3 linked regions of the Peterkaempfera bronchialis genome follow. The protein of the gene in region 3 interacts with the protein of the main gene of each other region in a pairwise test. Links are inferred from orthologs where the notes say so. Each region holds a gene or a part of one and is shown on either strand. Other genes may lie near its edges.

Evidence for each region.
Region 1: the proteins of rlmB (region 3) and tsaE interact in binary tests that used the Escherichia coli proteins (3 or more experiments, as listed by UniProt). The link is inferred for Peterkaempfera bronchialis from one-to-one orthologs.
Region 2: the proteins of rlmB (region 3) and C7M71_RS11700 interact in binary tests that used the Escherichia coli proteins (3 or more experiments, as listed by UniProt). The link is inferred for Peterkaempfera bronchialis from one-to-one orthologs.

What each region holds. Positions count from the first base shown.
Region 1 is NZ_CP031264.1:2,683,723-2,688,273, forward strand. What follows is about bases 770-3,573. They hold tsaE (tRNA (adenosine(37)-N6)-threonylcarbamoyltransferase complex ATPase subunit type 1 TsaE), read right to left. Parts: upstream 2,523-3,573; coding sequence 2,016-2,522; downstream 770-2,015. Other genes in these bases: tsaB (tRNA (adenosine(37)-N6)-threonylcarbamoyltransferase complex dimerization subunit type 1 TsaB), read right to left, coding at 770-892; C7M71_RS11670 (hypothetical protein), read left to right, coding at 1,104-1,673; C7M71_RS11675 (hypothetical protein), read right to left, coding at 1,678-1,890; C7M71_RS11685 (alpha/beta fold hydrolase), read right to left, coding at 2,594-3,573. Also shown: rimI (ribosomal protein S18-alanine N-acetyltransferase), read right to left, coding at 1-200; more of tsaB, read right to left, coding at 230-769; more of C7M71_RS11685, read right to left, coding at 3,574-4,084; alr (alanine racemase), read right to left, coding at 4,130-4,551. UniProt on the Escherichia coli protein: Required for the formation of a threonylcarbamoyl group on adenosine at position 37 (t(6)A37) in tRNAs that read codons beginning with adenine.
Region 2 is NZ_CP031264.1:2,688,591-2,692,255, forward strand. What follows is about bases 797-3,665. They hold C7M71_RS11700 (NAD(P)H-hydrate epimerase), read right to left. Parts: upstream 3,108-3,665; coding sequence 1,485-3,107; downstream 797-1,484. Other genes in these bases: C7M71_RS11695 (L,D-transpeptidase family protein), read right to left, coding at 797-1,294; C7M71_RS11705 (holo-ACP synthase), read right to left, coding at 3,150-3,518. Outside these bases: alr (alanine racemase), read right to left, coding at 1-416; more of C7M71_RS11695, read right to left, coding at 572-796. UniProt on the Escherichia coli protein: Bifunctional enzyme that catalyzes the epimerization of the S- and R-forms of NAD(P)HX and the dehydration of the S-form of NAD(P)HX at the expense of ADP, which is converted to AMP.
Region 3 is NZ_CP031264.1:2,994,208-2,998,841, forward strand. Bases 943-3,829 are described here. They hold rlmB (23S rRNA (guanosine(2251)-2'-O)-methyltransferase RlmB), read right to left. Parts: upstream 2,939-3,829; coding sequence 1,946-2,938; downstream 943-1,945. Other genes in these bases: C7M71_RS13210 (DoxX family protein), read right to left, coding at 943-1,700; cysS (cysteine--tRNA ligase), read right to left, coding at 3,087-3,829. In the rest of the region: more of C7M71_RS13210, read right to left, coding at 90-942; more of cysS, read right to left, coding at 3,830-4,481; C7M71_RS13225 (PPOX class F420-dependent oxidoreductase), read right to left, coding at 4,586-4,634. UniProt on the Escherichia coli protein: Specifically methylates the ribose of guanosine 2251 in 23S rRNA.

The sequences.
Region 1 (4,551 bases), 310 kb from region 3 along the record:
TCGCCCTCGCCGCCGACCGCCATCAGCCCGGCGTAGCCGGCGATGCGGCCGGTGCCGTCCTCGGCCACCGTGTAGTGGCGGGTGGCGCCCGGGTGGCGGGTCTCGGCGAGTTCGGACCAGAACATGCCCGCCGACCAGGCGTCCTCGGGGAAGAGCACCCGCTCCAGCTCCAGCACCGGCTCGATGTCCCACCAGCGCATGGGCCGCAGTACGGCGCCGTCCGCACCGCTCACGCCGGGAGCACCGCCTTGTAGCCGGCGGGCACCTGGGCGTCCGGGCGGCGCAGGTAGAGCGGGACGGGCGGCAGCAGCTCGGCACCGGCCGCCAGCCGCTCGGCGGCCACGGCCGCCAGATGTCCGGCGGAGACGTGCTCGGGGCCCTGGGCGAGGGGGAAGGCATCCGGGTAGAGCAGCGCCCCGGCGCCCACGGCGGGCAGCCCGGCCACCTGCTCGGCGAGGTCGGCGGGCCGGTCGACGTCCGGGCCGGAGATCCGCGCCCCGTCCCCGTCGTAGCGGGCCCAGTAGACCTCCTTGCGGCGGGCGTCGGTGGCGGCGGTGAACGGCCCGGCCAGGCCGTCCGCGCGGGCGGCGTGCGCCAGCCCGTCCAGGGTGCAGACGCCGTGTACGGGGAGGTCCAGGGCGTGGCCGAGGGCCGCTGCGGTGACCAGGCCGACCCGCAGCCCGGTGTACGGGCCGGGGCCGACGCCCACCACGACGGCGGTCAGGTCGCCCTTGGCCGCACCGGCTTCCCGCAGCACCTGGTCGATCACCGGCAGCAGCAGCTCACCGTGGCGCCGGGCGTCGATCCGGGTGGACTCGGCGACCACGGCCGTCCCGTCGTGCACGGCGGCGGTGACGGCGGGGGTCGCGGTGTCGAAGGCGAGGAGGAGCACGGGAACCTACAACCGTGGTGGGGTCTGCTGTCTCGTGCACCATGCTACGTTCCGCGCGCCCGCCCTAGGGCCCGGCAGCCGCCCCGGCCCGCGCGGCCACCGGGCCGGCCCGGTGGCCACCCGTTCCGCCCACCACCCGGACCGGGGGAAGGCGGAACCAGTGGCTGCTGGCACGATGGGAGGCGACAGAGAGCGGAAGGCAGGAGTGCTCGTGGCGAAGATCGGTTCGGGGATGGTCGTCACCGGCCTCACCCTGGGGGCGCTGGCGGTGGTCGCCGCGCTCGCCGTGCAGGCGAACGGCACCGAGCGCAAGGCCGCCCCGGCCTCACCCCCGCCACCGACGGCGACGACCACCGCGTCGCCCGGGGCCTCGGCGGTGAAGCGGCCGGGGACGCCCGCACTGCCCGCCGACTCGGGCAGCGGGCAGCGGGTGGTCTACTCGCTGGACGCCGACCGGGTGTGGCTGGTGGACCCGGCGCACAAGCCGCAGGTGGTGCGCACCTTCACGGTCCAGCCCAGCACGCTCGACCCGGAGCCGGGCAGCTACCAGGTCTTCGCCCGCGACACCGCGCTCACCGGCTCCGACGGGCGGCCGATCGAGCATGTGGTGCTCTTCGCCCGGGTCTCCGGCACGGTGGTCGGGTTCAGCGCTGCGGTGGACGGGACGACACCCAAGCCGGACCCCAAGCAGCGGACCGGCGGGATCCGGGAGACCCGCGCGGACGCCAAGGCGCTCTGGGACTTCGCCGGGCTCCAGAGCACGGTCGTGGTGGTGCGCTGACCGCCTAGGCGGCCCGGTGCAGGCGCGGCCGGCCGGTCGGCGCGGCGGGCGCGGCCGGTTCCTCGGCTGCGGCCGGTGCTGCGCTCGGTTCGCCGGCCGGGGGCGGGGTGGAGACTGCGGCGGCGGCCGCGCAGGCGGCCAGGACGGCCCGGAAACCGACGGCCGGTGGCTGGGACGGGTCGGCCGGGGACCGGCCCTGCTGAGTGCTGCTCGGCATGGCGCCTCCTGGAGTTAGGTACACCTCACCGCAGACTCCATGTGACCATGCCCGGTCCCGGCAGCGCAACAACATGCCGACAACGTGTCGGCAACGCGTCGGCGGCAACGCGTCGGCAGCAGCCGCTACCGGTCCAGCATCGACAGGTCGGCACCGTCCCAGCGCCGCCCCACGCCGCAGAGCACCACCCGGCGCGGGTCGGAGTCGTCGTCGGCGGCCGGGGCGTCGCCGCCCAGGGTGCGCTCGATGCGGACCTCCAGCCGGTCCTCGGACAGCTCCTCCACCTTGCCCTCGCCCCACTCCACGACCACCACCGACTCGGGCAGCGAGACATCCAGGTCGAGGTCGTCCATCTCCTCCAGGCCGCCGCCCAGCCGGTAGGCGTCCACATGCACCAGCGGCGGGCCGCCGACCTGCGAGGGGTGCACCCGGGCGATCACAAAGGTGGGCGAGGTGACCGCGCCGCGCACCCCCAGCCCCTCCCCCAGCCCCCGGGTGAGCGTGGTCTTCCCGGCGCCCAGCTCCCCGGAGAGCAGCACCAGGTCGCCGGGGCGCAGCAGCGCGGCCAGGTCGCGGCCCAGCCGCCGCATCAGCTCGGGGGTGGGCACGGTGAGGGTGGCGTACGAGCCCATGGGTCTGTCTCGGTCCTTCCGGGGTGGGCGTGGCGGAGTGCGGGTCGTGGCGGAGTGCGGGTGTCCGGCTCTCAGGGTCGCATGCCGAGGTCGCCGGCGGACCCCTCCTCGCCGCAGTCGGGCAGGTCGGAGGGCAGGGCTCCGCAGCGGCGGGCGGCGCGCTCCAGCAGCGCCGCCAGGTGGTCGCCGACCAGTTCCGGGTGCTCCAGCATCACCAGGTGGCCCGCGTCGGGGACGAGTACCAGCTCGGCGCCGGGCAGCGCCTCGGCTATCGCCTCGCTGTGGCCGGGCGGGGTGAGCAGGTCCCGGGTACCGGCCAGCACCAGGGTGGGGATGCCGTCCATGGCGGCCAGCGCGGATGTCTTGTCGTGCAGGCCGAAGGCCGGGTAGAACTCGGCGACCACATCGATGGGGGTGGCCTCCAGCATCTGCTCGGCGAAGCGGGCGACCGCCGGATCGACCTCCCCGCTGCCGAAGGAGAACTTGCGGTACAGCACCGCCGTCAGCTCGCTGCCCGCCCGCCGGGTGGCCTCCACCAGCTCCACCTGGCGGCCCAGCACCCTGAGCACCCCCGGCGCGAACCGGTGCAGCACCTTGGCGCCGTAGGCGGGCAGCCCGAGGGTGACCTCACGCCAGTTGCCGGCGGTGGTGCCGATCAGGGCCACCCCCGCGACCCGGTCGCTGAAGTAGTCCGGGTCCTGGTCGGCCAGCGCCATGATCGTCATACCGCCCATGGAGTGGCCCACCAGCACCAGGGGCCCTTCGGGGGCCACGGCGTCCAGGACGGCCCGTAGGTCGCCGCCGAGCTGGTCGATGGTGGCGGCCTCGCCGGACTGGTACGAGTGGCCGCGCTCGGAGCGGCCGTGGCTGCGCTGGTCCCAGAAGACCAGGCGGGTGTCGTCCCGGAGCCGGGCGCGCTGGAAGTGCCAGCTGTCCTGGTTGAGGCAGTAGCCGTGGCAGAAGACCACGGTGAGCGGTGCGGTCCCGCCCAGGGCGGCGCCGGGCGTGCCGTCGGCGCCGGTGGGGGCGGTGGCCGGACAGGCCGGCATCCGCTGCTGCGGGCGGCGGCGGCCGAACCAGCCGCGCCGTATCAGGGCGTCGTCCGGGTCCTCGCCGGGCGGCTCGGCGAAGGCGGCGGCTGAGGCGGGGTCTGAGGCGGAGGCGACGGGGTTTGAAGCGGGGTCGCAGTCCGGTGCCGGGTCCATCGCTGCGGTATCCCGGCCGGGCCGGGCGAGGCCGTCGAGTTCCACATAGAGCCGGGTGCCGTCCTCGGCGGCGATCTGGCGGGAGACCCCGCGCAGCGAGCCGAACGGCGCGGCGGCGTCCAGTTCGGCGCGGGCGCGCAGCCGCATCGTCCGGCCGACGGTGAGCCGTTCCAGGGCGACCCCGGCGGCGGCGCCCGCCGCGACCACGCCCACCGAGAGGCCGAAGACGCCCGCCCGGCGACCGGCCCTGAGCAGCCGGCCGTCCACGGTCGCCCCGGCGACCTCGCCGACCGCCTGGACCGCCCGGGCCGCGGACTCGGCCGCCCCGGCCGCCGCGCGGCCCGCCTCGCCGCTCATCCCTGGGCCTCGGTTGCCTCGGTAGTCATAGCAGAGGGTGACCTCCTACCCGCGGGCCTCGGCACCGGCCCACCCGTGCAGATGCCTACGCGGAACTCTTACCCCGATCCTGGTGACGATCTCGTAGGAGATCGTCCCGCAGGCCCGCGCCCAGTCCTCGGCGGTGGGCTCACCACGGTCCCCGGGGCCGAAGAGCACTGCCTCGTCACCGACCTCGGCGCGGTCTCCGCCCAGGTCCACCACGAACTGGTCCATCGCGACCCGTCCGGCCACCGTACGCCACTTTCCGGCCACCTGGACCGGGCCGCCGTTGCTCGCATGGCGCGGGATGCCGTCGGCGTAGCCGAGCGGCACCAGGGCCAGGGTGGTCTCGCCGGGGGTGGTGTAGTGGTGCCCGTAGCTGACGCCATGGCCGCCGGGCACCCGCTTGACCGAGGCCAGCCGCGCTTCCAGGGTCATCACCGGGC
Region 2 (3,665 bases), 310 kb from region 3 along the record:
GGCTGGCAGCCGTTGCGTCCCAGGCCGGTGTCGGCCTTGAGGTGGACCCGCGCCGGTACGCCGGTCGCGTCGACGGCGGCCAGCAGCTCCTCCAGCGCCCAGCGGGCGCTGAGGGAGATGTCCACGTCGGCGTGGAGCGCCTCGGCCCAGGGGCCGCCGGGCGTCCACAGCCAGCAGAGCACCCGGGCCTGGTCGGGGCCGATCCCGGCGGCCCGCAGCGCCAACGCCTCCTCGGGGGTGGCGGTGCCGAGCCAGGTCGCGCCCGCCAGCAGGGCCTCGCGGGCGCAGGGCACCATGCCGTGGCCGTAGGCGTCCGCCTTGACCACGGCCATCACCGCGGATCGGCCCGTGCGGGCCCGCAGGGATTCGACATTGGCCCGCAGCGCCGCCAGGTCCACGGTCGCTTCGGCACGCATCGCTGTTCTCATCGCCTGCAAGTCTCCCAGAACCCTCGGATACGGCCTGCCCGGAGTGGGTGCGGCAACGCAGAGCGCCCGCCCTGGATCCGGCCCGGGCGGGCGCTGCGCGGCCTCTCCGCGACGGCCTGGTGCGGCCTGCGGCCTGGCGGCGGTCAGGTGCCGGGGCGCTTGCCCCAGACGTAGACGTAGTCGTGCAGCTTGAGGACGCCCCACAGGCGCTTGGCGTCGCTGTTGGTCATATTGACGCAGCCGTGCGAGCCGGGCGGCGTGGAGATCGGGATGGAGACCCCGTGGAAAGCCTGCCCGCCGTCGAAGAACTGGCTGTACGGCATGGCGACGTTGTACAGCGTCGACCAGTGGTCCTTGTTCCGCCAGTAGACCCGCTTGAGGCCGGGGCGGGTCTCATAGCCGTCGCGCCCGGAGCGGATCTTCACCGGGCTGTAGACCACCTTCTTGCCGTTCTGCACCCAGAGCAGTTGGCGCTTGAGGTCCACGCAGGCGATCCGGCCCCTGTTGGTGGGGCATGTGCCGGCCGCGTTGGGGTTCGCACTGGCCTTCAGCTGCTGGATCTTGCTCCAGGTGACCGGGCCCGCGTAGCCGATGTGCGGGGTGATCCCATATCTGACCTGGAACTTCTGGATCGCCCGGCAGTCCTTCGCGGACTGCCTGCCGTCCGCCTTGAGCTTGAGGTAGGACTCCACCTGGCGCTGGTACGGACCGGTCTTGCCGGTACAGGACGAGGCCGCCTGGGCCTCACCCCCGACCACGAAGAGCGACACCGGGGCCACCAGGCCCACGGTGGCGAGCGCCACCCCGGTCCGCCGCCCGAGGGCCGCCGCGCGTGGACGCCACCCTGGTATCCGCTGGTGCTGCATGCTCCGCCTCCCCTGCGCGCCCGTCGACGACGCGACGCGCCTCACCCCCTGAGGGCCTGCGGGTACCCACCCGCACATCAGGTACGACCATCGGATCGGCCGCTGCGGTTGCATGTGTTACGGAGACGTGATCCAGCCGATGGGCCGGAACCAGCCACCACGGGAGACTGCCTGCGGGTCAGCCCGGGGGTCAGCCGGCGGCGCGCACGCTCCGCCAGGCGGCCCGGACCGCCGCCGCGACCTCCAGGGCGGTGACCGGCGCACCCTGCGGCTCCGCACCGGCCACCGGGACGGTGCCGGAGCGGCCGGCGGCGGCCGTACGGGCGGCCAGGCCGTGCAGATAGGCGGCGGCGGAGGCGGCGTCCACCGGGGCCAGCCCGGCGGCGAGCAGCGACCCGGTGATACCCGAGAGCACATCGCCGCTCCCGGCCGTGGCCAGCCAGGGAGTCCCGGTCGGATTCACCCGCACGGGGGTACCGCCGGCCACCGGGAAGGACGGCCACTCCCGGTACCGGGCGGAGTGCACCCGCGCCGACTCGGCCGGGGCGGGCACCACCACCGTGGTCGACCCCTTGAGCAGCACCACCGCCCCGTACGCCTCGGCGAGCCGCACGGCGTGCCGCAGCCGGGCATGCGCCACCTCCTCGGCGGGCTCACCCCGGTGCACGGCGGCCAGCAGCCGCGTCGCCTCGCCCGCGTGCGGGGTCAGCAGCACGGGCGCCCGGCGGCCCTCCAGGGCGACCGGGCCGCGCTGCGCCAGCAGGGTCAGCCCGTCCGCGTCCACCAGCACCGGGACGTCGTCGGCCAGCGCCTCGTCCAGCGCCCGGTGCGCCTCCGGCCCGTCCCCCAGCCCCGGGCCCACCACCCAGGCCTGCACCCGCCCGGTCTGCGCCGGGCCGCCGGAGGTCACCAGCGTCTCCGGGAAGCGCCGCACCACCTCCTCGGCCGCACTGCCCGCGTACCGCACCGCGCCCGCGCCGCCGTGCAGCGCCCCCGCCACCGCCAGCACGGCCGCCCCCGGATAGCGCGCGGAACCCGCCGCCACCCCCAGCACGCCCCGCCGGTACTTGTCGCTCTCCGCCGTGGGCACCGGCAGCAGCGCCGCCAGATCGGCATGCTGCAACGCCTCGACGGCCGCCCGGCCCCCCGGCCGCCCCTCGCCCAGCTCGGGCCCCAGCCCGATGTCCACCAGCCGCACCACGCCCGCGTACTCCGCGCCCGGGTCCACCAGCAGCCCCGGCTTGTGGGTGCCGAAGGTGACCGTCACATCGGCCCGTACGGCGGCCCCGTGCACCTCCCCCGTGTCCGCGTCGACCCCGCTCGGCAGGTCGACGGCCACCACCAGCGCCCCGCCCCGCTCCCGCGCCCGCTGCGCCGCCGCCGCGAACGGCACCGCCTCCGGACGCAGCCCGCCCTGGCCGCCGATGCCGACGATCCCGTCCAGCACCAGATCGGCCCGCTCGATCCGCTGCTCCCCCTCCCCCCTGCCGTGCACCACCGTGCCACCGGCCGCCCGCAGCGCCGCCAGCCCGCCCCGGTGCGCCTTCTCCGGCGTCAGCAGCACCGCCGCCACCCCGGCGCCGCGCCGGGCCAGCCGGGCGCCGGCATACAGCGCGTCACCCCCGTTGTCCCCGCTGCCGGCCAGCACCACCACCCTGCTGCCGTACACACTGCCCCGCAGGTCCGACAACGCCCTCGCACAGGTCGCCGCCAGCCCCGCCGCCGCCCGCTGCATCAGCGCGCCCTGCGGCAGCCGCGCCATCAGCGCCGCCTCCGCCGCCCGCACCCGCTCGACCGTGTGCGCGTACCGCATCCGAGCCTCCCTCAGCGACTCTCCGCCGGACGCCGAGCAGAGTCACCCCTCGGCGATCACCACCGCCGACGCTACGCCCGCGTCATGGCTGAGCGACACATGCCAGGCCGTCACCCCGAGCTCCGCAGCGCGGGCGGCCACCGTGCCCGCCACCTTGAGCACCGGTCGCCCGGACGGCTCGCTGTGCACCTCGGCGTCCAGCCAGTTGAGTCCGGACGGCGCCCCCAGCGCCTTGGCCAGCGCCTCCTTGGCGGCGAACCGCACCGCCAGCGAGGCCGTGGAGCGCCGCTCCCCCGACGGCAGCCAGAGCTCGGCCCCGGTGAAGAGCCGCTCGGCCATCCTCGGGGTGCGCTCCAGCGACTCTCCGAAGCGGTCGATCGCCGCGACGTCGATGCCCACGCCTATGATCATCCGCCCGCTCCTTCCCGCGGCGGCATCCGCCGTCCGCGCCCTTCTGGACCACAGCATTCCGCACCGGGCGACCGTGCGCGCGCACCGAAGGGGTCCGAACCGGAGGCGCGCACGCCGAAAGGCCGGGCCGCCCAGCGGGGCGGCCCG
Region 3 (4,634 bases):
ACGGCAAGACGGCGGCGGCCGCACCCTCCCGGGACTGGGGGGTGCGGCCGCCGCCGTCTGCTGTGCCGTGCCGTGCGTCGGATGGGCGGTCAGGCGACCCCCGGCCGGGCCGGAGCGCCCCGGCCGGGCATCCCGAGCACCGGAACGCCGCCGATGGTGTCGCTGCCCAGCAGCCCGCCGATCACCGCTCCCCCGCTGTGCGACGGATGGGGCGCGGTCGGGCTCTGGCCGCCCGGCGCCGAGCTGGTGCCGCCGGCCGGTGCCTGGGTGTGGTGCGTCGAACCGCCGCTGTGGTGCCCGGTGCCGCTGCCGGGCGCCGGGTGCGCGGACTGCTGCCGCCCGGGCACCGCCGTACGGCTCGGGACGGTCGGCGCGGTCGGCGTGGAGGTCCGGCCAGGCGGCCGGGTCGCCGGGTGGGAAGTCGGCGGCGGGCCGGACGGTGGGCGCGTGGTGGCCGCGCCGTCCGGCGACCGGGTGGGCCAGGTGGGCCTGCCGTAGTCGGTGGGCGGGGCCGGCTGCTGGGGCACCACCGTGGTGGGCACCGCGCCGGTCCGTACCGCCGCGCCCAGGATCGAACCCAGCACCAGGCTCAGCCCGATGACCACCGTGGAGAGCACCGCGCCACGGCGCAGCACCCGCCGCCGCAGCCGCTGCACGGAGGCGGTGGGACCGAGCCTCCGCCAGGCGTCCAGGGCCAGCCTGCCGTCGACGGAGCCGAACGGCGCCCCGGCGATCAGCAGCGGGCTCCAGGCCGCCAGATAGATGATGTCGGGCGCGTCATAGGCGGGCACCGCCTGCCAGCTGACGGTGAACAGCAGCGCCACCGAGAGCAGCATCGCGGCAGCCGCCGCAGCCCGCTGCCACAGGCCGAGCACCGACAGCACACCGACCACGATCTGGGTGAACGCCACGGCGAGCCCGGCGCCGACCGGGTGGGCCATCGCGAAGTCCAGCAGCGGCTGGGTGAAGCTCCACGGGTGCAGCGAGGCGAGCCAGCGCATCATGGAGCCCCGGTCGCCGCCGTCGAAGTAGACGGGGTCGCAGAGCTTGCTGAAGCCCGCGTAGACCGAGATGCAGCCGAGGAAGACCCGCAGCGGCAGCAGCACCAGGCCCAGGTCGACCTTGCGGCCCGGGTACCAGGCGTGGTGCGCCAGGTCTCCGGACGCCTGCGCCCAGACCTCGTCCTCCTGCGGCCGGTACTCCTCGCCGCCCGGCGTCCAGCCGGACATCGGCGGCTCCGACCGCGCCGGGCGCCCGGCGGACTGCCGCAGCCCGTACCCGCCCTGCTGGGGGACGCTGCGGCCGTAGGGGCCGCCCTCCCCGAACGGGATGCGGGGCACCGCGCGGGTGGCGGCCTCCTCCGCGTCCTCGGCGCCGATGGGCTGGGGGACCAGCCGTACGGCGTCGAGCAGCTGAGTGGCCGCCAGGTCCCCGGGCCGCGCCTGGCCGGACCAGGTGACGGCGGTGACCCGCCCCTTGCGGCGCGGGCCCGTGGCGGCGCCCACGCCCACCAGGGCCATCGCCGAGGGCACGGCGGACGAGGGCACGGCGGACGGGGGCACGGCGAAGGACGGGGGCGAGTAGGACCCGCCGTACGAGCGGGCGTACGCGGGTGCGCCGATGAGCGGGGCGACCGGCGCCGCGAGCCGGACCCGGAAGCTGGCGTGCGAGCCCCCGATCCGCACCGGGTCGCTCGGCACCTTGATCGTGCTCAGCTCGGGCGGTTCGCCTATTCCGGCGGAGCGTCCCCCCTGGGAACGGGGAGGTGTTCTGGTGTCCACACACCACTAACCGAATGACACGGGGTTAGGACACCCCTCGGAGCGCATCCGGCGCGGATCGAATCCGGATGTGGACGCGGATCGGGCCCCGGGCCGCCGCGCCGGGTGCGCGTACGCCCCCTCGGGCGGGCCGGAGGGGGCGTACGCGAGGCGTGCGGCCGGTGTCAGCGGGCGGCGCGCAGCCGGGCCGCCTCGTAGAGCACGATGCCGGCGGCGACGCCCGCGTTGAGCGACTCGGTCTGGCCCGGCATGGGGATGCGCACGGTGAGGTCGCAGGTCTCGGAGACCAGCCGGGACAGGCCCTTGCCCTCCGAGCCGACCACGATCACCACCGGCCCGCTCAGCGCGTCCAGGTCGGCGACCTCGGCCTCGCCCTCGGCGGCCAGGCCGACCACCATCAGACCGGCCTTCTGGTAGGTCTCCAGCGCACGGGTCAGGTTGGTGGCCCGGGAGACCTGGAGCCGGGCGGCGGCGCCCGCCGAGGTCTTCCAGGCGCCGGCGGTCATCCCGGCCGCGCGGCGCTCGGGGACGACCACGCCGTGTCCGCCGAAGGCGGCGGCGGAGCGGACCACGGCGCCGAGGTTGCGCGGGTCGGTGACCCCGTCCAGGGCGACGATCAGCGGGTCCTCGCCGGCGTCGGCGGCGGTCTCCAGCAGGTCCTCGGGGTGGGCGTACTCATACGGCGGGACCTGGAGCACCAGGCCCTGGTGGTTGAGGCCGCCGGTCATCTGGTCCAGCTGCGGGCGCGGCGCCTCCATCAGCGGGATGCCCCGGTCGTTGGCCTCCTGGAATGCCTCCCGTACGCGGTCGTCGCTGTCGATGAACTGCATCACATAGAGCGCGGTCGCGGGGACGCCGCCGCGCAGCGCCTCGACCACCGAGTTGCGGCCGACGACCAGTTCGGCGGCGCCGGCGCCGCCGCGCCCGCCGCGCCCGGTGCCACCGGCCCGGCGCATGCCGGCCCGGGCCTTGGCGTCGCGCTCGCGCTTGACGGCGGCGTTGGCGGCCCGCTGCTTGGGGTGGCCCTTGCGGGCCTCGGCGGGCGGGGTCGGGCCCTTGCCCTGGAGCGCCTTCCGGCTGTGGCCGCCGGTACCGACACTGGCGCCCTTCTTGGACCCCGGGTTGCGGCGGTTCCTGCGCTGGCTGTTGCCGGCCATGGGTGTACGTCCTGTCCTGTTCGTCATGGGGGTGGGCCGCACCGGCTCCGGTGCGGCCCACCCGTGGTCCGTGCCCGCCTCCGGGCGCTGTGCGGCCAGTGCCCCGCGCGGCGAGCCGGTGGGCCCGCCCCGGGGGCGCCCCCTCGGGTTACTGGCTGCTGATCGTCCAGCGCGGGCCGGACGGGGTGTCCTCGATGGCCAGGCCGGCCTGGCCCAGCTGCTCGCGGATGGCGTCCGCGGTGGCGTAGTCCTTGCGGGCCCGCGCCGCCTGCCGCTGCTCCAGCACCAGGCGTACCAGGCTGTCGACCACGCCGTGCAGGTCCTCACCGCGCTCGGCGCCGGCCCACATCGGGTCAAGCGGGTCGAGGGCCAGTACTCCGAGCATCGCACGGACCTCGGCGAGGCGTGCCACCGCGTTGTCCTTGTCATCGGCGTTGAGTGCGGCATTGCCCTGCCGCACCGTGGTGTGCACGATGGCGAGCGCCTGCGGGACGCCCAGGTCGTCGTCCATCGCCTCGGCGAAGGCCGGCGGTACCTCGGCGGCCGGTTCGACGGTGCCGCAGCGCTCGACCACCCGCTGGACGAAGCCCTCGATCCGGCCGAAGGCCGACTCGGCCTCGCGCAGCGCCTCCTCGCTGTACTCGATGGTGGAGCGGTAGTGCGGGGCGGCCAGGTAGTAGCGGAGCACGATCGGCCGCCAGCGCTGCACCATCTCGGAGACCAGCACCGAGTTGCCGAGCGACTTGGACATCTTCTCGCCGCTCATGGTGACCCAGGCGTTGTGCACCCAGAAGTTGGCGAAGTCGTCGCCGTAGGCGCGGGACTGGGCGATCTCGTTCTCATGGTGCGGGAAGATCAGGTCGATCCCGCCGCCGTGGATGTCGAAGGCGCTGCCCAGGTACTTGTGGGCCATCGCGGAGCACTCCAGGTGCCAGCCGGGCCGACCGCGCCCCCACGGGGTCTCCCAGCTGGGCTCGCCGGGCTTGGCCGCCTTCCACATGGCGAAGTCGCGCGGGTCGCGCTTGCCGGTCTCGCCCTCGCCCTCGGGCTGGCGCAGATTGTCCAGCTCCTGGTTGGAGAGGGAGAGGTAGCCGGGGAAGGAGCGGACGTCGAAGTAGACGTTGCCGTCGGCGGCGTAGGCGTGGCCGCGCTCGATGAGGGTCTGCATCATCTCGACCATCTCGGGCACATGGCCGGTGGCGCGGGGCTCGACGGTCGGCGGGAGGCACCCGAGGACGCTGTAGCCGTCGTTGAAGGCGCGCTCGTTGGCGTACGAGATCTGCCACCAGGGCCGACCGAGCTCGTGCTCCTTGGCGATCACCTTGTCGTCGATGTCGGTGACATTGCGGCAGAAGGTGACGTCATAGCCCCGGTAGCCGAACCAGCGGCGCAGCACGTCGAAGTTGAGGCCGGAACGGATGTGCCCGATGTGCGGGGCGGCCTGCACGGTCGCGCCGCACAGGTAGATCGAGACACACCCCGGTACGAGCGGGACGAAGTCGCGTACCTGGCGGGTGCTGGTGTCGTACAGGCGAATGCTCACAGCGTCAAGCGTAGTGGGAAACCGGCAGTGCCCCGCGACGTATGCGTCGCGGGGCGGTCACGAGCCGATACCGGTGGGAGAGGCGGGGCGCCGCCAGGCGCCGTCTAGAGGTGGTCGACCACCTTGGCGGGGCGGATGCGCACCACCACGCGT